Regions from separate parts of the Rhodoferax fermentans genome, predicted to be linked through region 2. Evidence: riboswitches for the same ligand, from Rfam matches in the RefSeq annotation. Region 2 holds a riboswitch; each other region holds the start of a gene.
What was found. Region 2 has a riboswitch for cobalamin ahead of cobT (nicotinate-nucleotide--dimethylbenzimidazole phosphoribosyltransferase). Riboswitches for the same ligand answer to the same signal wherever they lie in the genome.

Region 1 (7,625 bases), 1.5 Mb from region 2:
ATGTCGGGTCGCCACGCAAACCCATACACATCGGCCAACTGCCGCCCGGCCACCTCGTTTCTGGCCACAATGAAACCGTTCTTGAAACCCGCGTCTTTCAGGGCGCAGGCCACGGCCTTGGCCATGCCACCGCTGCCGCGCAGCGCAAACACCAGATCCGTTGGCACCTGGTGCTGGGCCAGCAGTTTGCTGATGGCGATGTAATCGGTGTTGTAGGCTTTGAGATGGCCCGCTGTGTTGACAAGGGTGTTGACGGAGTCGATGGCTTTGGCCGAGGCGTCGAGCTCATCCACCATCGGGATGCAGGCCTCTTTGAAGGGCATCGAGATCGCACAACCTCGGATGCCCAGCGCCCGCACCCCACCGATGGCGCCGGCCAGATCGGTGGTGGTGAAGGCTTTGTAGAGGTAGTCCAGGCCCAGCGCCTCGTAGAGAAAATTGTGGAAACGGGTGCCAAAGTTGCTCGGGCGCGCGGCCAGAGACATACAAACGATGGTGTCCTTGTTGATCTGTCGTGTCATGAGCGGATGGCCATTTCATCAAAGCGGGCGTGGGTTCTAGTTTAGGGTGTGCCAAACACCCCGTTCTGATAGACGGCATGACAACTAAAATTGACAGAAGATGGGCGGCCATGCGCTGTGTTGATGTCCCACAAAGACATCCCGGTCTTTGCTACCTAAGATCGCCATGCGGCGTGTTGTTGTGCCGTTAAAGGTATTTAATGCCTCTAGCCCTTATTTTATAAGGGCTGATAGCTACTGAATTTATAGTTAGGATGCCATGGCTGAGAAAACACCGTTCGAGGTTGCACGGGAAACGCTCAAGCAACTGAGCTTGCGCAAGCTGGCGCCCACCCCCTTGAACTACCAGAAGATCTACAGCGAGATCGCGCAGCTGCCGATGGAGCCACCGTTTCCGGTGGACCGCCTGCGTGACATTGCGCTGGCCCTGCCCACCAAAACACCGGGCCAGCAAAGGCAGCGGGGTTTGCTCGAGTCGTCGATCAACCAGCTCAACTGGGACGGGGTCAAGAACGCACTGATGGCCTATGGTGGTTTCAGCCCCCCGGCACCCGAGCCAGCCAAGGCGCCGGGCGGTGTGTCGACAGGCGCGTCCACGCTGCCTGTGCCCTTGGGCATTGAAGTCACCCCAGCCCCCGCCAGTGTCAGCGCCCCGGCACTGACGGCCGATTTTCTGGGCCAGATCGCGCGTTTGATCGAGTTCGCGTTGCCCGCGCTGGGTCAGGACGATGACCGTTTTGCGGAGCAGACCCAGACCCTGCTCAAGTCCTTGCGTGACCCCGGCGCGGATGTGGTGGCGGTCAAACAGGCGATTGGGCAATACAGCCACCGCCTGTCCTTTGCCGCCGAAGACCAGGCCGAGATCAAGACGGTGCTGCTCAAGCTGCTGCACCTGGTCATCGACAACATCAGCCATCTGAGCCTGGACGACAGCTGGCTCAAAGGTCAGGTGGATGCGGTGAAAGCCGCCTGTGTGCCGCCACTGACGCTGCGCCGCCTGGACGATGTGGAGGCCCGCCTCAAAGACGTGATCTTCAAACAGACCGAAGCCAAAAGCCTGGCGGTCCAGGCGCAGGAAGAGATGCGCCAGATGCTGGCCACCTTCATCGAGCGTCTGGCTGCCATGTCGCAGTCCACCACCGGTTTTCACAGCCAGCTGGAGGAGAGCGCCAAGCTGATCGAGCAGGCCCGCAGCATCACCGACATTGCGCCGGTACTCAAGGAGATGGTGGCAGCCACCCGCACCATGGCCAAGGACAGCCAGGCCGCGCGCGACGAGCTGCAGACCATGAAACAGCGCGCCGAAGCCACCGAGGCCGAAATCAGCAAATTGCACCAGGAGCTTGACCGCGTCAGCGCGCAGGCACGCCACGACCCCCTCACCGGCGCCCTCAACCGCCAGGGCCTCGAAGAAGCGGTGACACGTGAAGTGGCCAAGGTCAAGCGGCAGGACACCCCTTTGTGCATGGCACTGCTCGACATCGACAACTTCAAAAAACTCAACGACACCCTAGGCCACGGTGCGGGTGATGCCGCACTGACCCACCTGGCCAGCGTGACACGTGAGGTGATGCGCCCACAAGACACCCTGGCGCGTTACGGTGGTGAAGAATTTGTCATCCTGCTGCCTGACACACCGCTGGACAACGGCATTGAGGCCATGACCCGGCTGCAGCGCGAACTCACCAAACGTTTTTTCCTGGCCGGTACCGAGAAGGTGCTGATCACCTTCAGCGCCGGTGTGGCGCAACTGGCGCACGGAGAAACCGGACCCCAGGCCATCAAACGCGCCGACCAGGCCATGTACCTGGCCAAACGCGCCGGCAAAAACCGGGTGCTTGGCGCCTGACCCCCATTTTTTTAAGGACTGAACCATGGCCATGTTGACCCTGATCGCGGGTTTGATTTTGTTTTTGGGTGTGCACTCGGTGCGCATCTATGCCGACGACTGGCGCACACGCCAACAACAAAAGTGGGGCGCAGATGCCTGGCGTGGCATTTATGCCGTGTTGTCCCTGGCTGGCCTGGTGTTGGTGATTTATGGCTTTGGCCTGGTGCGCAACGAGCCGGTGTGGATCTGGATTCCGCCCATGGGCATGCGCCACGCGGCCTCGCTGTTGAACCTGTTTGGCTTCATCTTGCTGGCCGCAGCCTATGTGCCGGGCAACGCCATCAAGGCGCGGGTTTACCACCCGATGGTGGCCGGTGTGAAACTGTGGGCCGTGGCACATTTGATGGCCAATGGCAACCTCGGGCACCTGGTGTTGTTTGGCAGTTTTCTGGCCTGGGCGGTAGCGGACTTCATCTCCGCACGCCAACGTGACCGGCGCAACCCGCCAACCTCGGCCCCAGTCACCAAGCTGAGCGCGACCCTGATCACCGTGGTGGTGGGTGTGGTCGCCTGGCTGGTGTTTGCGTTCTGGCTACACGGCCTGCTGATTGGCATCAAGCCCTTCGGTTAAGCCCTTATTTGATGTCCATGAAGTACTGGATCAGGTACTTTGCGGCAAACCCCACAAAACCAAAGGCCAGCCCGAGAAACATCACAAAGGTGCCAAATTTGCCGGCCTTGGACTCCCAGGCCAGCTGGCCAATGATGAACAGCATGTAGAGGATGAAGGCACCGATGCCAAAGGTCATGCCAAAGTTGCTGATCTGTTCTTCGGTAAAGCCCCACATCAGCGTGTCTCCCGATGGTCAGTGGTGATCATGTTGCCGGGTTGGCGCATCACACCCGCCTGGGGCGCTGTGGTTTGGCTGGGGAAAGGGTGATGGGGCATGGTATGGGTCACTGAAGTCCGGCGCTGTCTGGCCAATGCAGCATGTTGCCATAAGCCTGCCCGCAAGCCCTTGCCCACCCAGAAAGACCGCGAGCGGCACGTGCTCATGACACATGCCGCTCGCGGTGGTCTCTCAGAAATGGCTGCAAACCCGTCGGTCACCTAGCTCAGGGTTTGGCAGCGGGTGCCGGGCGGAAGCCCTTGCGGTCACCGTGTCCATGGCCTGGCAGGGCCACTGCGTCAAACACCTTTTGCTGCTCCGGTGTCAGCGCGGCATAAAACGTCCGGGTGGCTTCGTCGTGTTTGGTCATGGCGGCGGTCATGGCCTTCTGATGTTCCTCACGCAAGGTTTTCATCTTGTCCAGGCGCTCAGGCGTGGTCAGCTTGGCCATCTCGACCGGGTCAGGGCGTTGCAGGTTGGCAGCAGGGGCGGCAGGCTTTCTGGCATCCACAAAACTCTTCCAGGCGCCTTCCTGGGCCGGGGTGAGTTTGAGTTGAGCCTTGAGCACGGCGTCACGTTTTTCCATCATGGCCTGCATACGGGCCGGGTCCATCTTGCCCATGCGGTCATGCCGCATGCCCATGCCAGGACCCATGGCCGGGTCACACTGGCCACCCATCGGGCCTTGGGCGTAAACCGCGCCGGTCACGGCCAGCAAACCGGCAATCAGGGAGAGTTTGAGATTCGTTTTCATGATGACTTCCTTTGGGTTAAGCCTCTGACCTGAAAGCGGCATCGGCGTGAAAAGAAGTATCTGCGTCGCATGTAAGCCAGCGATATCACGTGCAACAAGCTATGTAAAGTTGCATGAACCTTGGGCCCCGGATTTGATGGGATGATTGCGGGTTAGCCAATTCAGTTTTCCAGAACAAAGGGATTTTCAGTGTTCAAAAATATCATCATGTACCGCCTTGACGCCACATGGAGCAGCAGCGCCGAGCAGGTCGAAGCCAGCCTGCAGGCCGGGCGTTATGTCGAGTGCGGCGCCAGCCAGGAAAAATCCATCGGCTGGATTGAGCCGCGCGGCCAGGCCAACGGCCCCTTGCTGGAAGCCGTGGCTGGCCAATGGATCGTCAAGCTGATGGTCGAGACCCGTGCCCTGCCCGCCTCGGTGATCAACCGCAAGGCGCAGGAGCGGGTGGCACAGATTGAGGCCAGTACCGGACGCAAACCCGGCAAGAAAGAAATCCGCGACCTCAAGGACGACATCCGCCTGGAGCTGATGCCGATGGCGTTCACCAAGCAGTCCAGTGTGCTGGTGTGGATCGACCGCGACAACCACCTGCTGGTGATCGACGCTGCCAGCCAGGCCCGTGCCGACGAGGTGGTGACCCTGCTGGTGCAGGCACTGCCCGGTTTTGCGGTGACGATGATCACCACCCAGGTCTCGCCCGTGGCGGCGATGTCCGAGTGGCTGCTGAGCCTGGACGCCCCGGCAGGTTTCAGCGTCGACCGCGAATGTGAGCTCAAGGCCGCCGACGAGTCCAAAGCAGTGGTGCGTTACGCCCGCCACCGGCTCGATACCGAAGAGGTTCAACAACACATCCGCGAAGGCAAAATGCCCACGCGCCTGGCCATGACCTGGAACGAACGTGTCTCCTTCATGCTGACCGAAGGTTTGCAACTGAAGAAGATCGCGTTCCTGGACGGTGTGTTTGAGTCGAGCAGCGCCAACCACAAAAAAGACGATGACTTTGACGGCGACGTTGCCATCTCGACCGGTGAGCTGCAAAAAATGCTGCCCAATGTGCTGGAGGCACTGGGTGGCGAAATGCCGGTGGCCTGAGACTTGGTGATGCCGACAGAGCGCCTGTTGGCGTTTCCAATCACTACATTTAGCGTTTCTTGATCAGTTTGGTGACATTTATACGCTAGACTCCACGCTATTGAAGGTTCCCCGAGAGGGGATCAAAAGGGAATCCGGTGCCAGGTTGTTGACCTGAATGCCGGAGCTGCCCCCGCAACTGTGATCGGCGAGCGTTTCGCCACACCATGCCACTGGATGCGTCCGGGAAGGCGGGTGAAACGCGATGAACCGAGAGCCAGGAGACCTGCCTCAATATGTCCTTTTTGATGTTTCTGGGGCGGGGTGTCCCTGACGAGAGGTTGTTGCGTGTTTGTTCACCGTTGCAGCATGTTGTCCAGCTGTTGTTGGCTGGCTTTCCTGCGCGGCGGATGCGGCCCGCTCAAACGCTACCTTCTTGACTCTCCGCCCCCCAATGTGGAGAGTTGCCGTGTTATCCCCTGCCCCATCCAATCCTCACACCGTCTCGGCGGCCACGCATTTCGCTGCATCCGCGTCCTTTCAGGTCATCCGGCGCAACGGCACCGTGGTCGCTTTTGATGCCGACAAAATCGCCCTGGCACTGACCAAGGCTTTTCTCGCCGTTGAAGGCAGCCACAGCGCGGTGTCCTCGCGGGTGCGCGAAGTGGTGGCCCGCCTGACCCAGACCGTGGTCCAGGCCCTGACCCGGCGCTCGCCCGATGGCGGCACCTTGCACATCGAAGACATCCAGGACCAGGTCGAACTGGCGCTGATGCGTTCAGGTGAACATGACGTGGCGCGGGCCTATGTGTTGTACCGCGAACGCCGCACCGCCGAACGGGCGGCCAGCCGAACCCAGACCAGTCAACAGGTGGCATTGCACGTGCTGGACGGTGGGGTGCGCAAGCCGCTGGACCAGACGCTGCTGCTGAGAAACTGCGAAGCCGCCTGCGCCGGATTGGGTGAACTGGTGTCGGCTCAAGCCATCTACGAACACGCTCTGAAGAACCTCTACGACGGTGTGCCCTTGGCCGACGTCTACCAGGCGCTGATCCTGGCCGCGCGGATGCTGATCGAACGCGAACCCGCCTACAACCAGGTCACCGCCCGGCTGCTGCTGGCCAGCCTGGGCCGCGAGGTGCTGGGCCGCCCGGTGACACTCGATGAACTGGCCAGTGTGCAGGCTGACTATCTCCGTGACTTCATCCAGCAAGGCATCGCTGCCGACTTGCTTGACCCGCGCCTGGCCACCTTTGACCTGCCACGCCTGGCAGCAGCCTTGAAACCCGAGCGCGACCTGTTGTTTGGCTACCTTGGCCTGCAGACCTTGTACGACCGTTATTTCCTGCACATCGAGGGGCGGCGCATCGAGTTGCCGCAGATCTTCTTCATGCGGGTGGCGATGGGCCTGGCCTTGAACGAGATCGACCGCGAAGCGCGCGCCATCGCGTTCTACGACCTGATCTCCAGCTTCGACTTCATGTGTTCCACACCGACCCTGTTCAACAGCGGCACATTGCATTCACAACTGTCCTCGTGTTACCTGACCACGGTGGCAGACGATCTCGAAGGCATCTACCAGAGCATCAAGGAAAACGCCCTGCTGCAGAAATACGCAGGCGGCCTGGGCAACGACTGGACCCCGGTGCGTTCGCTGGGCAGCCGCATCAAGGGCACCAACGGCCAGAGCCAGGGCGTCATTCCTTTCCTCAAGGTGGTCAACGACACGGCAGTGGCGGTGAACCAGGGTGGCAAACGCAAGGGCGCGGTGTGCGCCTATCTGGAGACCTGGCATCTGGACATCGAGGAGTTCCTGGACCTGCGCAAGAACACCGGTGACGAACGCCGCCGCACGCACGACATGAACACCGCCAACTGGATTCCCGACCTGTTCATGAAACGCGTCATTGACAACCGCGAATGGACACTGTTCTCACCAGTCGACGTGCCCGATTTGCATGAGAAGTTTGGTACCGCTTTCGAGACCGCGTATCTGGCCTACGAAGCGCAGGCCGCCGCCGGGCAGATCAAGCTGCACAAACAAGTCCCCGCAGTGCAGCTGTGGCGCAAGATGTTGACGATGTTGTTCGAAACAGGCCACCCCTGGATCACCTTCAAGGACGCCTGCAACCTACGCTCACCACAACAACATGTGGGTGTGGTGCATTCAAGCAACCTGTGCACCGAAATCACACTGAACACCTCGGACTCGGAAACTGCGGTGTGCAACCTCGGTTCGGTCAATCTGCTGGCGCACTTGAAAGACGGCCAGCTGGACCAGGACAAGCTGGCCCGCACCGTGAACACTGCCTTGCGCATGCTCGACAACGTGGTGGACATCAACTTCTACGCCACACCCAAAGCACGCAACGCCAACCTGCGGCACCGCCCGGTGGGCCTGGGCATCATGGGTTTTGCCGATTGCCTGTATGCGCTGGGCCTGCCCTATGCCTCAGCCGAAGCGGTCGAGTTTGCCGACCGGACCATGGAAGCCGTCTGTTACCAAGCCTATTGGGCGTCGAGTGAGTTGGCGCGTGAGCGGGGCCGGTATTCGAGCT
Region 2 (7,625 bases):
CACATGCCCACATCTGACCGTGCCCCATTTGGCGACCTGAACCGCCTGACTCGCTCTGTGGTCTGGCCTGTGATGCCCGAGGCGGGCCAGGCGCTGATCAAAACCCTGGGCGACGACAAGGCAGACGCCTTTGACGTCTGCCGCATCATCAAAAAAGACCCCACCCTGACTGCCAACCTGCTGCGCATGGCCAACAGCGCCATGTTTGGCCTGTCGGGCCAGGTCGACACGATTGAGCGGGCGGTCAGCCTGGTCGGCTTGTCGATGGTGCGCACCCGGGCGTTGTCGCTGTGCATGGCGCAAACCAGCCCATTCCCGCCCGACCTGGACCGCATGGCATTCTGGCAGTACAGCCTGCGCTGCGCGGGCTTCGCCCAGTGGTTGGCCGATCTGTGTGAGGTGGACGACCAGGAGGCCTGGCTGTGCGGCTTGATGCTGCGTCTGGGCGGCCTGAGCGTGGTGCAAGCCCACCCCGAGCTGAGCCGTGCACTCAACACCCAGTCCCTGACCAGCGCTGAGCGCTGGCAGTTGCAGCGCAGCCTGGTTGGCTTTGACGAAGGCGAAGTCACCGCCGAGCTGGCGCGCCAGTGGGACTTGCCACAGCCGCTGGTGCGGGGCCTGCGCAACAGCGCCCAGCCGCTGATCTCGGTCGATCTGTCTCGGCTGGCTGCGGTGCTGCACCTGGCAGCCCGGCTGGCTGACTGCGTCACGCTGACACCGCGCAGCGTCGAGCAGCTGCCCAGCCTGCTGCTGCAAACCCTGGGGCTCGACACCATCACCCTGATGGCCACCGGGCCAGAGGCCAGCGCCATCTCGGACGTGTCGATGTTCTGCGTCTGAGCAGATCAAGCCCCAGGCCGCTGCTCACCCTGCGAGTGCATCGGCAACACCAGGCTTTGACCATAAGCTGGCGCGGCCTGCGGCCAGTCTTGTGCCCGGTCTATACGCTGCACCCCTTGCGCCAGCAGGCTGGCCACCCGGATCACCCCGGCATGGGTGACCCAGACCGGCGCAGGATCTGCCAGCAAGGCATCGCGCCAGGCACTGCTCACCCGCGCCATGACATCGGCCAGGCTCTCCATGCCACCAAAACGGTGTTGCCAGAAATCAGCTGTCCAGGTCTCAAAGGCCGCCACCGGAATGTCGGCCCAGGGCTGGCCTTCATAACAGCCAAAATTGATCTCAGCCAACCGGGCATCCGTGATACATGTCACATCCGGCCGAAGCCCTTTGATCGTCTGGGCTAGTAGCTCGCATCTTTGTAGCGGCGACACCCACAACCGTGCACCTGGCGGCAAACCCGGCGCCAGGGTCTGCGCCGCCTGCTGGGTGGCGGCCAGATCCGCTGGCACATCCAACGCGCCGTAACACACGCCGGGCGCCACCAGCGGCTGGGCGTGACGCAGCAACAGCAAGTTCACAAACTCACCGCCAGCCCGAGGTAAAACGCCAGTTCACACACCTGCTGGGTGGCACCCAGACAGTCGCCGGTGAAACCTTGCAGGCGACGCCAGAACCAGCGTGTCATCAGCCCCCAGGCCACCAGGGAGGCCAACAGCCCGTTGGCAAAAGCCAGCAGCAGGCTGTCTGTCTCCAGGTCAATTGCTATGAAGTCGGTAGCCATCTGCCCATACACAGCAAGGGCCAAGGCCATAAAACACCATAAAAGCCCAATCACCAGCGCACCCAGGCTGATCTGGTCGGCCAGCGGCTTGGACTTGGAGGTGGCGGTATTGCCCACATGTGGGAGCAGCCGGATGGTCAGCAACGGCCAGGTGCGCGACACCACATGCGCCACAAACAGCGCCACCACCATCAGCGGGCCACTGACGTCGCCCAACAGGCCCAGCAGCGTCACCTTGGAGAGCAACGCCAGCACCACGGTGATGGCCCCAAAAGCACCCACGCGCGAGTCCTTCATGATGTCCAGCGCGCGTTGCCGGTCAAGGCTGCCACCCAGGCCATCGGCCACATCGGCCAAACCATCCTCATGAAAAGCACCGGTGATGAACACCGAGAGCACCGTGCCCAGCGCCGCCGCCACCAGCGGTGCGGAGCCAGTGGCGGGCAAGGACATCAGCAACCCAGCAGTCGCTGCGGCCACCAGCCCGCCCACCAGCACCCCCACACCGGGAAAATGCCCGGCACTGGCTCGCAACATGGCCGGGCTGTAACCCACCCAGTCCGACAAACGCCCGGTGATCGGGATGCGGGTGAAAAACTGCAGGCTCAGCAGGTAGTGGCGGATGAATTGGGTCATGGCAAAGTCCAAGGTGACCTGAAGTGAAAAATTGTGCGGCAGTGGCAAAAGCGCAGGCTGTGACACTGACCGTGGTTTAGGTTTGAGCTTCGATGAGCATCATGTCCACCCATGCCAAGGGTCGTGGGTAGGGCGGATGTCGAGGCCGATTTTAAAAAGCGAAGCGTCATGAGGCCTCGGCGTCCGCCCTGCCCGCGGCGCGGCTGATGCCACAGGTTGATTGTTGGTATTTCTGCTTCCGAAAAGACACATACCCTCAGCACGCGCAGGCGGGGACAGGCTCAAGGCCCGGGCCTCATGACGCTTCGCTTTTTAAAATCGGCCCAAACCTCGAGCCCATCCCCGCCTGGTTTTGTGGTGAGTGTTGCGCTGCCAATGGCCAGTGACCAAAGAAACAGCCCATGGTTCATGGTCAGCTGGCAGCGCAACACGCGTGATCACACCTTGGCGGTGGGTTTGTTCTCCTGCTCGGCCACACCGGCCGATGCAAAACTCGCCATCTCGCGCAACATGGTGCAAGCCGACTGCAGTAGCGGCCAGGCCAGCGCACCGCCCGAGCCTTCACCCAGACGCAGACCCAGGTCCAGCAAAGCCTGCACACCCAGGTGCTGCAGCATGAACTCATGGCCGCGCTCACCGGATCGGTGGGCAAACACACAACGCTGCAACACCAGTGGCTGCAAGGCATGGGCCACCAGGATCGAACTGGTGGCAATGAAGCCGTCCACCACCACCACCCGGCGCTCGTGCGCAGCCTGCATCACCGCACCCACCATCGTGGCAATCTCCAGCCCGCCAATAGCGGCCAGCACTTCCAGCGGTTCGGTCACATCGGCGTGGCGCGTCAACACCTCACGCAGCACCGCTGCCTTGCGTTGCACCGCCGGGGCGTCCAGGCCGGTGCCAGCACCGGTGCAGACATCGATGTCCAGCCCGGTCAGGCGCGCGAGCAACAGCGACGCGGCTGAGGTGTTGCCAATGCCCATTTCACCGAGCAACACCGCGTTGCCGGGCAGGCTCTTGACGATGTCCATGCCGTTTTGCAGGGCCTGTTTGCACTGGGCGATGGTCATGGCGGGCAACACCGAAGCATCCGCGGTGCCACCTTCGGCACCCGCCACCTTACGCACCATCAAGCCCGGGCGTTGTGCGCCTGAGGGCAAACCGGCCAGAAAGTCGTGGTCCACACCACAGTCGACCACATTGAGCGCGATGCCGTTTTGTTTAGAAAACACGCTCACCGCTGCGCCACCGGCCAGGAAGTTCTCGACCATCTGCCAGCTCACCTCTTTGGGGAAAGCCGACACACCACGTGCCACCAGACCGTGGTCGGCGGCAAACACCACCATCTGCGGCTCGGCCAACACCGGGTCGGTCGTATCCAGTATCTGACCGATCTTGAGCGCCAGATCTTCGATGCGGCCCAAGGAGCCCAGTGGCTTGGTTTTGTTGTTGATTTTGGCCTGCAGTGCAGTCGTCAGAGCAGGCGAAGAGATGTCCGTCAGGACGGGAAGAGTGGTATTCAAAGCAGTCCCCTGTGCGTGAATGGTGGAGGCGCTGCCCGGCCTTGCAGCACCCATAACAACATCAGGCCGGTCTTCTGGCTTGGCGTCATCTGCCCCGTCACACCTTCCCGGCTTGGCAGCCAGTGGTTATTTGTGAGGGGCATCAGCCTTACAGCGTTGGGCACGCGACGGATTCACACCGTCTTCCCGATTCTCCTGCAGGCCAATAGCCTGCGGGCACCTGAAGCGCAGAATCATAGCAGCCCGCGCAGGCCTGTTTTCAGCGCACCAGGCTGTCGAGCGCACCCGGCTCAAAATGGGTTTCAACAAAGTCGGCCATACGCTCAAACACGGCTTCCAACGTCGGCACCGGGCCACTCAGACGTGCGCCAAACAGCGCCTGTAGCGCCGCCGGATGCTCCATCAGGCCGTGTAAATAGATGCCCAGCACATTGCCCGCCGCGTTTTGCCAGCCCAGGCCATCGGGCAACACCGCATGCGCCACATCACCGGCCTGGGCCATCGCCGGGTGTTGGCTGGTCTGGCCATGGTGGATTTCGTAGCCGGACACCGACACACCCGCCAACGCCGCCCAGGGGTTGGCCGCAGCGCCCGTTTGCTGGCCCAGCATGTGGGTGGCAAAGGTGCTGTGGGTGTGCTGCACGGTTTTGGCCATGTCGAACTGTGTGACCAGCGGCAGCAGGCCCAGACCTGGTGCGTTGCCGTCGATGCCGTGGGTGTCCACCAGCGCCTCACCGAGCATCTGCAGCCCGCCACAGACCCCTAACACCGCCCCCCCCGCGCAGCATGTTGCGCCACGGCGGCATCTAGCCCCTGCATGCGTAACCAGGCCAGGTCGGCGCTGGTGCTTTTTGACCCTGGCAGCACAATCCAGTCAGACGTGCTCAAGCCCGCCAGTTCGGTGGGAGAGCGCACCCACTTCAGGCGCAAGCCGGGGATGTTCTTGAGCGGCTGGAACTCGTCCAGATTGCTGATGCGCGGGTAAGCGATCACCGCCACCGTGAGGTTCACCGAACCTTTGGCGACCGAGCGGTCATCAAACACACCGTCTTCCTCGGGCAAGCCGTGTTGCCACCACATCGGCAGCGTGGCCACGGTCGGGATACCGGTCAGGTCTTGCAGCATCTGAGGGGCTGGCGCCAGCAGGCTGGCGTCGCCACGGAACTTGTTGAGCACAAACCCCCGGAACAGACCACGCTGTTCGGGCGGCAGCAGCGCCCAGGTGCCGTACAGGTGGGCAAACGCGCCACCGCGGTCGATGTCGGTCACCAGCAGGCAAGCCGCGTTGCAATGCTGCGCCACCCGCATGTTGACGATGTCGCTGCCCGAGAGGTTGATTTCGGCCGGTGAGCCAGCGCCCTCGATCACCACCACATCGTTCTCGGCGCGCAGGGCGTCCAGCGCGGCGGCAATCTGTGGCCAGACTTTCAGGCTGCGCCCGCGCCAGGGCAAAGCGGTCAACTCGGCGCTGACCTCACCCATCAGCACCACCTGGCTGTGGGTGTCGGCCTCGGGCTTGAGCAACAACGGGTTCATGCGCACGTCGGGCACGGCCTTGGCGGCAAGTGACTGGAAGTACTGGGCGGAACCGATCTCGCCCTGGCCATTCACCACCCTGGCGTTGTTGCTCATGTTCTGCGCCTTGAACGGCGCCACTTTGAGCCCCTGGCGCGCGTAGTGGCGGCACAGTGCGGTGGCCAGCCAGCTTTTGCCGGCACCGCTGGTGGTGCCCAGGACCATGATGCATTTGGCGGTCATGTGGAGGTTTCCAAAATCGTTGTTGTGTGGGTCAGCGCGGCGACCAGCGCGTCCTGCGCCTGCGGCGCCAGCACACCCAGCCGGTACCAGCCGGGCAAGCCAAAGGACGTGGCGTCGCGCAGCTTGATGCCGTGCTGGCGCAGAGTCGCCATATCCATCGGCGCGGGTGGCCGGGCGCAGAAGTAGTTGGCCTCGCTGGGCGCCACTTGCCAGCCCAGCTGTTGCAACAGGTCAATTTGTCGCACCTTCCAGTCGCGCAGCAGCGGCAGACAGCTCGTCAACCAGGCTTGCACTTCAGGGGATACCCAAGCTTGCAACAAAGCCACACCGTGGGCACCAAGCACCCAGGATGGCGCCATCAGCTTGAGTCGCTCGATATCCAGGCCTTTTAGGCCTCCAGCCCTTTTTAATAAAGGGCCAGGCGCTATCAAATACGCTGCACGCACACCGGTCAGGCCGAGTGCCTTGTTGGGGGTGAACAGCTGCCAGACCTGGTCCAGCTGAGTTGTGCTCAAAGACGCCTCGCCGCTCAGTCGCAGCGGGGCATAGGCACGGTCCAGCACGGTAAGCCGTGCGCGGTTCAGAAACCAGTGGGCGTGGGACTGGCCCAGCGGGCTCGATGGCTCACAGGCCCAGCACAAGGCATCCGTCGGGTCGTTGCTGCGCAACAAGCCCCAGGCCTGGGCAGCGCGCGCGTAGTCACCGTAATGGTGGTCGGGCAGACACACGCTGCCCACACCTTGCTGCTGCGCCCAGGCCGTGAGCCGGAAGATGGCTTCGCTGGCACTGCCGGCCAGCAGCACCCGCTCAGGCGCCACCCCATGAAAGGCCGCCAGGCTTTGAGGCAGGGTCGTGTAGGCCGGGTCGGGGTAATGGCTGGCATCTGCCGCCTGCACCGCTGCCAGCGCCTGCGGGCACGGGCCACAGGCGTTGCTGTTGGTGGAGAAATCAAAACGCGCCGCGCCCAGCGCGTCGGCGCCGCCATGGGTCCAGGCGCTGTCTGGTGTGCGTGTCATGACAGAATGATTGCTCTGAAATAAAGAGCTAGCAGCGCAACAGGTATCAGGGCCAGAAGCACTTTGGATGCACACACGACAGCTTGGCCGGTATGCACGGCCAGCGCATCCTCGCCCCCAGGGTTGAGCACATACACCCCCGGTTTGCCCAGGTGGATGTTCAAAGCCAGCGCCATCGCGGCCATCGGCCAGCCGCTATTGGGTGACGGCGTTTTGATGGCCTCACGCCGCAAGCTCTTCCAACGCAGACCACAAGTCAGGGCCAGCAGCAGCCCGGTCAGACGGGACGGCAGCCAGTTCAGCACATCGTCGACCCGTGCCGCCCATTTACCGGCCCACTCCCAATTCTGGCCTTTGTAAACCCCTTTGTAGCCCCACATCGCATCGGCGGTGTTGGCAAAACGATAAGCCACCGCGCCGGGCAGGCCCAGCAGTACAAACCAGAAAATTGGCGCCACCACCGAGTCGCTGAGGTTCTCGGCCAGCGACTCAATGGCGCTTTCACGCACCTGGGCCTCACTCAGGCAGGTGGTGTCGCGGCTGACCAGCCAGTTCAGGCGGTCGCGCCCGGCTTGCAAAGACTGCCCCAAAGCGCCCTCCACCGCCAACACCTCACCTTTGAGCATGGCCCAGGCCAGCATGGGTTTAAGCAGCAGCGCCAGCAACACAAGCACCACAGCGCTGGCCAACCACCCGGCGATGCCAGCGTCTGTGACCAGGCTTGCCGCCCAGTCCCCGAACATCCAGAGCATGTGCTCCAGCCACACGGCCGCTACGGTAAACAGAGCGATACCCCCAATCCAATAAAGGGCTCCAAGCCAAAAAGCCTTGTAATCTGCGGCCTCTTCACGCGCTGCCAGCGTCGTGTTGCTCACCGACACCCCCACCGGCACGGCCGAGCGCAAACCACGCTGCAAACGCCCCCCGGCCCAGCCCAGGTAATTGCCCATCCACACCACCGGGTGCAGGCGCAGCGGCGGCTCACCGAACCAGCGGTCGACCAGCAAAGCCAGCAGCAGGGCCAGGACGGGAACGAGCAGACTCATGCTTGTCAGGCTCTGGGCA
Region 3 (7,625 bases), 1.2 Mb from region 2:
GGGCAGTGGATCAGCACGCTGCTGTCTGGTGGACCGGCCTCCAGCAGGGCCACGGTGGTGTTGGGGTCTTCCGACAGGCGTGCGGCCAGCACACACCCTGCCGAGCCGCCGCCGATGATGAGGTAGTCAAACATATGAGGTCTCCCGGCGCAACCAGAGTCTCTTCGCTGTTATTTTGGGCAGGCCGTGGACGCAGGTTAGCGCAAAAGCAACGGGGGGTTTAGAGGTGTTTGCCAAAGCGCACGCAGGGCGGATTCTTTCGGGCATGATAGTGGGCTGAATAATACGGGAGCGGGCATCGTGCAGGAACAAACATCGTCTGACGGACACCCCTATCAAGCTCTGACGCCCGATCTGGTGCAGGATGCACTGGTCAGCATTGGCCTGTATGGGGATGGCCGACAGATGGCCCTGAGCTCCTACGAAAACCGGGTTTACCAGCTGCATCTGGACGATGGCAGCACCGTGGTGGCCAAGTTTTACCGTCCCGGACGCTGGAGCGAGGCGCAGATTCTGGAAGAGCATGCGTTCTCTGCCGAGTTGATGGACGCAGAAATTCCGGTGGTGGGGCCGCTGGTGATTCAGGGGCGCACCTTGCACCACTTTGGCGGGTTTGCCTTCAGTGTGAGCCCAAGCCGGGGTGGGCGCAGCCCCGAGCTCGACGACCCCGATGTGCTGGAGTGGGTAGGCCGCTTCCTGGCGCGTATCCACACTGTGGGCGCGGCCCGGCCCTTTGCCGTGCGCCCGGCGCTCGATCTGCAGAGTTTTGGCCTTGAGCCCCGCGACTGGCTGCTCAGCCACGACAAGGTGCCGCTGGATGTGCAGTCGGCCTGGGAAAAGGCGTCCGCAGACGCACTCAAGTTAATAGCTACCTTCCCTTTGAATATAAGGGCTACAGGCCAAAATGATTCAGAAGATGCGGCTGAGGACGCGCAGCCTAACCACACCCTGCGCAGCCTGCGCTTACATGGCGACTGCCACCCCGGCAACATCCTTTGGACACCGCTGGACGCTCCGGCTGCCAGCTTGCCGGGGCCACATTTTGTCGACCTGGACGACGCCCGCATGGGGCTGGCGGTGCAAGACCTCTGGATGTTGCTCAGCGGCGACCGCCAGCAGCGCACCCGCCAACTCGGTGCGTTGGTGGATGGTTACGAACAGTTTCGCGCCTTTGATCGGCGTGAGCTGGCGCTGATCGAACCCTTGCGCACGCTGCGCCTGATCCACTACAGCGCCTGGCTGGCGCGGCGCTGGGACGACCCGATTTTTGCCATCAACTTCCCCTGGTTCGGCTCCAGCGATTACTGGCAGGGCCAGGTGTTGATGCTGCAGGAGCAGATCGAGGCGATGCAGGAGGAACCGCTGGTGGTGTAGCCAGCACCGCTTAGCGCTGGACTGCGTTTACTCGATGTGAAGTTTTTGCGCCACGTTGGTGGCCAGCTTCTTGGGCAGCGTCAGTGTCAGCACACCGTTGTCAAACTTGGCTTTGGCCTGCGTTTGGTCGATGTCCTGTGGCAGCTGGAAACTGCGTGACACTGCGCCAAAATAGCGTTCACTGCGCAGCACGGTGTCGTTGTCACCGCTGCTGTCCTGCTGTTTCACCTCGGCTTCCAGTGTCACCAGGTTGCCGTCCAGCGAGACGTGGATGTCTTCCTTGGGCACACCCGGGATCTCGGCATGCACGGTGTAGCCATCCTTGTTTTCCTTCACATCCACCTTGATCTGCGCGGCAGACGGCAGCGGGTCGCCGTGCAGGGGTCGGACGTAAAAAGCCGGAGCAAGGTCGCGGAAAAAGTCGTTCAAAAGAAAGCTGCGGTTGGTCAAGGCATTCATGGCATCCTCCTTCAGGTTTGAACTCGGACTGAGCGTCCGGCGTGTGAACACCGGGGCTCATCCGTACTGAAGATGCGGTGCAGCGGGCGACTTTTCAAGCCCTGTGCGGGCGCAGCTGAGGGGCTTATTTGCCCTTGATGGCCAGCAGCTCCACCTCAAACAGCAGTGTGGCGTTGGGTGGGATCACACCACCGGCGCCACGCGTGCCGTAGGCAATGGCGGCAGGGCAGGTGAGTTTGGCCTTGCCGCCGACCTTCATGCGTTGGACACCTTCGGTCCAGCACGGGATGACATTGCCCAGTGGGAATTCAATGGCCTGGTTGCGTTTGTAGGAGCTGTCGAATTCGCGCCCGTCCGGGAACGTGCCGCGGTAGTTGACCTTGACCACGTCGCTGGCCAGCGGGCTGGCCCCGCTGCCGTCCTGGAGCGAGCGGTACACCAGTCCGCTGGTCGTGACAACGGCGCCGCTTTCTTTGGCGGCAGCTTCCAGGGTGGCGTCTGCGGCCCAGGCCACCGACAAGTTGACCAACAGGGCGCAGGCTGCGGTGATGTGTAAAACAGTTTTCATGGATGCGTGTTGTGGGGTAAGAGCAAAGGGCCGCCATTGTCGCCGCCGTCGCGTTCACCTGACCGTGCCTCTGGTATGGGCTGGTGTTGTGGACTTGAGACTGGCATCATGGCTGGCATGCATCCCAAGCTGCCACCGCTGATCCAGGCGCTGCTGGCGCCGCAACGTTACCCGGGCGAGGTGGCGCGGGTGGAGCTGGTCGAAACCCACATCTCCTGGGTGTTGCTGGCGGGTGACTTCGCCTACAAGATCAAGAAACCGGTCAAGCTGGCGTTTCTGGACTTCAGCACCTTGGCGTTGCGCCAGCAGGCCTGCCAAGATGAGTTGCGCCTGAACCGTCGCCTGGCACCCGACATCTACCTGGATGTGGTGAGTCTCAACGCTTCACCGCAAGGCCCGCAGTGGGGCGGCACGGGTGAGGTGCTGGATTTCGCGGTGCGCATGTGTCGCTTTGATCAAACCGGGCGGCTGGATCAGGTGTGTGTGCGTGGGGAACTGCGGCCCGCCCACCTGTCCGATCTGGCGCAGCGCCTGGTGGCTTTTCATGAGGCCGCTGCTTTTGCCGCACCGGACACCCGTTTTGGTGAGCCCGATCAGGTGATGGCGCCGATGCGCGACAACTTCAGTGATCTGGCCCACATGCTCACGGCGCCACCCGACGCGAATGTTCTGACCCGTTTGGCACAACTGCAAACCTGGACCCAGGCGCAATTCACGCGGCTGGCACCGTTGATGCAAGCGCGCAAACTGGGCGGCTGGGTGCGTGAATGCCATGGCGACTTGCACCTGGCCAATCTGGTGTTGATCAACGGGGCTGTGCGCCTGTTTGACTGCCTGGAGTTCAACGAGGACCTGCGTTGGATCGACGTGGTCAGCGACATCGCCTTCACCTACATCGACCTGCTGGAACATGGCCAGCCCGGCTTGGCGAACTGGCTGGTCGACGAGGTGTTCAGCCACAGCGGCGACTACCAGGGCGCGCTGTTGCTGCGGTTTTACGCCGTCTACCGCTGTCTGGTGCGCGCCAAGGTGGCCGCCATCCGGGCCAAGCAGTTACATGCCAACACCTCTGAGGTGCTAGCCGACATCACGCTGGCCGAACGACTGGCGGCGCTGCACCCTGTGCAATTGAGCATCACGCACGGCCTGTCTGGCTGTGGCAAAACGTATTTCACCGACCAGTGGCTGCAAACAAATGGACAAACCCCTACGCTGCGCCTGCGGGCCGATGTGGAGCGCAAACGCCTGTTCAAGTTGGGGCGTTTGGCGCAGTCCAACTCAGGCATCAACGCGGGCATCTATGCGCCCGAGGTTCACGCCCAGGTCTATGCCCATCTGCGCGAGCTGGCGGCGAGTTTGCTGGCTGCGGGTTGGTCGGTGATGGTGGATGCTACCTTCCTCAAACGTGCTGACCGCGATGTGTTTCGCGCCCTGGCGGTTGAGCAAAATGTGCGCTTTGCCATCCTGGCGCCGCAGGCCAGTCCCGAGCAATTGCGCGCACGGATTCTGGCGCGCAACGCCGCTGGCACCGATGCCTCTGAGGCGACGCTGGCCGTGCTAGCCCACCAGCAACACGAGTTGGAGTCCTTGACAGATGATGAGAGAGTCTTTGTGCTCTAGCCCTTGATATAAAAGGGCTGATAGCTATGGTTTAAAGAGTATCTCACGGGCTCGGCAGGTGCTTTTTCCACCAGCACCAACAGGCAAACAGATGTCATGTGTGTGTGAAATCTGTCGTTAGAATCATCCCGTTGGTGCTCGCGGCGTGGTTCACACGACGCAGTTCAACGGGAAGCAGGAGGGTTCAGGCTGACAACAGCCCACCTAACCTGCGCTGCCCCCGCAACGGTAAGTGGACGAATCGTCAAGATTCCGCTTCCATCACGGCCACTGAGTGTTTCAAAGACGCTTGGGAAGGCGATGGAGGTCGCATCCACCAGCCCGGATACCGGCCAACAAGGTGGTGGCACGTTCGCGTGTTGCCGTGATGCTCAAGCACTGTCGGGGACGATGGTGAGAGTTGTTTGCCGGATGTTCCTGCCATGATTTTCCGCTACTGCTGTGCACGCCTAAGTGTCCGCACCCAAGGTGCAACCAGGCTGGGTGTCCTGCGTCCGTGTCAGGAGGTACAGCCCGTTTAGCTGCTGTGTTTTTCGCGTTTGTCTGTTGTTCAATCCGTCGTTTTAAAGGAGTTACTCCATGCACATCGAACCTGGCCTTGTTGAAGGCGCCAAAATTTTCCTCAGCTACGCCACCGCCGCCGGTGCCTTGGCGTATGCCGCCAAACTGGCCGTCAGCACCATCAAACGTGATGGCCTGACCGCTTTGGCACTGCGTTCGGCCATGGCCGTTGCTTTGGTGTTCTGCTTTTTTGAAGTGTTGCCGCACCACCCGGTGGGTGTCTCCGAGGTGCACCTGATTTTGGGCACCACCTTGTTGCTGGTCTTTGGTGTGGCGCCTGCGGCCATTGGCTTGGCCGGTGGCCTGTTGGTGCAAGGTCTGTTTTTTGCACCGTTTGACCTGCCGCAGTACGGCATGAACGTCACCACCCTGCTGGTGCCGCTGTTTGCCACCGCTGCCCTGGCGCGCAAGATCATTCCTGAGAGCACTGCCTATGTGAACATTGGTTATGCCCAGGCCTTCAAGCTGTCGGTGGCTTACCAAGGTGGCATCGTGGTGTGGGTCGGCTTCTGGGCCTTGTATGGCCGGGGTGTGGGTGCTGAGAACCTGGCCAGTGTGGCCAGCTTTGGCGCAGCCTACATGACCATTGTGTTGGCCGAACCCCTGATCGACCTGGGCGTGTTGGCATTGGCCAAGATGATGCACCGCCTGCAAGGCTCGGTCGCTGTCGACAAACGCCTGTACAGCGCGGCCTGATCCATGGTGCAGCCCAAGCCCGGATGCGTCTGGTTTGTGGGGGCCGGTCCTGGTGACCCGGACCTGATCACCGTCAAGGGCCGCGGGCTGATCGAGCGCGCGGGCGCCATTTTGTTCGCTGGCTCCCTGGTCAGCGAAGCTGCTACCCGCTGGGCACCAGCGGATTGCGTCATTGTGGACAGCAAGGACATGACCTTGGAGGAGATGTCGGCCTGGCTGATCACCCAGGCGGCGCGCTGCGAGACCGTGGTGCGCTTGCAAACCGGTGACCCCGGGCTGTATGGCGCCTTGATCGAGCTGGTGCAGCCGCTGGATGCTGCGGGTGTGCCGGTGCAGGTGGTGCCGGGGGTGTCCTCGGCCATGGCCTCTGCGGCAGCGGCAGTCGAGAGCCTGACCCTGCCCGAAGTCACCCAGACCGTGATTCTGACCCGCATGGAAGGGCGCACGCCCATGCCTGAGGGTGAGTCGCTGCAGGAACTGGCGGCGCACCACAGCACCTTGTGCATCTTCTTGAGCATCACCTTGATGGGGCAGGTCACCGCTGCGCTGCGTGCAGCGGGCTGGTCGCCGGATGCGCCGGTAGTGGTGGTCCACAAAGCCAGCTGGCCCGGTGAAGAAAAAATTGTGCGTGGCACGGTTGACACCATCCAGGCCCTGTGCCGCGAGGCGAAGCTGGTCAGCCAGTCGATGATCATCGCCAGCCCGACACTGGGCGCCCGGCATTGGACCACCCTGGCCAAGTCCAAACTCTACGACGCCAGCTTCACCCACCGTTTCCGGCAGGCCAGCGTGCCTGCTTCTCAACTTACCCTGGATACCCCATGACCTCTGACACCATTTTGCTGGTGGGCCACGGCTCACGCGAGGCCTCCGGTAACGACGAAATCCTGGCTTTTGCCCAGCAGTGGCGCCAACGTCAGCCGAGCTGGTCGATCGAGGTCTGTTTTATTGAACTGGCCGACATCACGCTGGCGCAAGGTTTGGCCACCGCCGCCGCCAAGTCGGGCCGGGTGATTGTGGTGCCGCTGATCCTGAATGCGGCAGGCCACGTCAAGATGGATATTCCGCAGGCGATTGACGCAGCGCGTGTCCGGTTTCCACGGGTGCAGTTTTTGTACACCCCCGAGTTGACCGCTTGCGACCTGCTGTTGAAGGTGGTGCTGCGCCGCCTCAAAACCGCGATGAAGTCGCTGGACATGCCCGACCCCACCACCACCGGTGTGGTGCTGCTTGGGCGCGGCTCATCTGACCGCCATGCCAATGGCGAGATGGCCAAAATGGCGCGCTGGGTCATGGAAGAAACCGACCACCCACTGGTGGATGTGGCCTTCACCGGCATCACCTACCCGCGTCTGGAAAAAGTGGTGCAGCGCCAGCACCTGCTGGGCATGACACAAGTTGCGGTGTTGCCGTATTACCTGTTCAACGGCACGCTGATGGAGCGCATCGTGCGCCAGGTGGCCAACCTCAAGACGCAGTACCCCACCGTGCGTTTTGCACTGACCAACTATTTTGGGTTTGAGCCCGAGGTGTTTGAGGTGCTGGAGCAGCGTGTCAACGATGCCCGCCTGGGTCGCCCCGCAGCGATGATGGCCTGTGATGGCTGCAAGTTCCGCGAGTTTGCCGTTGAACATGGCCAAGGCGGTCACCTGCATGACGATGGCACACACCACGGCCATGACCATGCACACCCGCACGAACACGACCATCCTCATGAACATGAACACGGTCACCACCATCCCCATCCCCATCCCCATCCCCATGTCGGAGCCCCGGCATGAGTTTGCCCACGCCCAATGTCATCACCGAACAACTCACCGCCGCTGGCCGCGCCATCGAGCACGATTCGTTTGCGGTGATCGACCGCGAAGCCGGTCCCCACAACTACGCACCTGAACAGTGGCCCGTGGTGCGTCGCATGATCCACGCCAATGCCGACTTTGACTTCAATGGCTTGACCGAATTCCACCCCCAGGCGGTGAGCGCCGGGTTGGCGGCCATTTTTTCGGGCCAGGCTCGTGTGGTGGCCGATGTCGAGATGATTTGTGTGGGTCTGTCTGCCCCGCGCCTGGCGCACTTTGGCATCAGCACCCACCAGTTCATCAGTGATCCTGATGTGATTGAGCTGGCTCAGGCACAGGGCACCACGCGTGCGGTGCAGGCCATGCGCAAGGCGCACAGGCTGGGGCTGCTCGATGGCGCCATCATTGGCATCGGCAACGCCCCCACCGCTTTGATCGAGGTGGTGCGGCTGATCCGCGAAGAGGGTGTCCGCCCGGCCCTGGTGGTTGGCATGCCGGTGGGGTTTGTCTCGGCGGCTGAGTCCAAGGACCTGATGGCCTTGCAG

Region 1: another riboswitch for cobalamin. It lies ahead of RF819_RS10505 (ribonucleoside-diphosphate reductase subunit alpha); the one in region 2 lies ahead of cobT (nicotinate-nucleotide--dimethylbenzimidazole phosphoribosyltransferase).
Region 3: another riboswitch for cobalamin. It lies ahead of RF819_RS11880 (energy-coupling factor ABC transporter permease); the one in region 2 lies ahead of cobT (nicotinate-nucleotide--dimethylbenzimidazole phosphoribosyltransferase).

Annotation. Positions count from the first base shown of each region.
Region 1 covers NZ_MTJN01000002.1:2,217,684-2,225,308, forward strand. The annotation lists gene RF819_RS10475 (shikimate 5-dehydrogenase) at 1-521, opposite strand, end outside; gene RF819_RS10480 (sensor domain-containing diguanylate cyclase) at 781-2,370, shown strand; gene RF819_RS10485 (NnrU family protein) at 2,396-2,983, shown strand; gene RF819_RS10490 (DUF2788 domain-containing protein) at 2,988-3,200, opposite strand; gene RF819_RS10495 (Spy/CpxP family protein refolding chaperone) at 3,469-3,996, opposite strand; gene RF819_RS10500 (recombination-associated protein RdgC) at 4,186-5,088, shown strand; cobalamin riboswitch at 5,176-5,375, shown strand; gene RF819_RS10505 (ribonucleoside-diphosphate reductase subunit alpha) at 5,522-7,625, shown strand, end outside.
Region 2 covers NZ_MTJN01000002.1:3,753,915-3,761,539, forward strand. The annotation lists gene RF819_RS17500 (HDOD domain-containing protein) at 4-840, shown strand; gene RF819_RS17505 (histidine phosphatase family protein) at 846-1,421, opposite strand; gene RF819_RS17510 (adenosylcobinamide-GDP ribazoletransferase) at 1,418-2,260, opposite strand; gene cobT (nicotinate-nucleotide--dimethylbenzimidazole phosphoribosyltransferase) at 2,698-3,786, opposite strand; cobalamin riboswitch at 3,834-4,025, opposite strand; partial or broken gene RF819_RS17520 (cobyric acid synthase) at 4,046-5,544, opposite strand; gene RF819_RS17525 (aminotransferase class I/II-fold pyridoxal phosphate-dependent enzyme) at 5,541-6,560, opposite strand; gene cbiB (adenosylcobinamide-phosphate synthase CbiB) at 6,557-7,606, opposite strand; gene bioB (biotin synthase BioB) at 7,612-7,625, opposite strand, start outside.
Region 3 covers NZ_MTJN01000002.1:2,540,571-2,548,195, forward strand. The annotation lists gene RF819_RS11855 (GMC family oxidoreductase) at 1-134, opposite strand, end outside; gene RF819_RS11860 (serine/threonine protein kinase) at 301-1,374, shown strand; gene RF819_RS11865 (Hsp20/alpha crystallin family protein) at 1,402-1,833, opposite strand; gene RF819_RS11870 (FKBP-type peptidyl-prolyl cis-trans isomerase) at 1,958-2,401, opposite strand; gene RF819_RS11875 (bifunctional aminoglycoside phosphotransferase/ATP-binding protein) at 2,510-4,021, shown strand; cobalamin riboswitch at 4,137-4,372, shown strand; gene RF819_RS11880 (energy-coupling factor ABC transporter permease) at 4,601-5,278, shown strand; gene cobM (precorrin-4 C(11)-methyltransferase) at 5,282-6,103, shown strand; gene RF819_RS11890 (sirohydrochlorin chelatase) at 6,100-7,059, shown strand; gene RF819_RS11895 (precorrin-8X methylmutase) at 7,056-7,625, shown strand, end outside.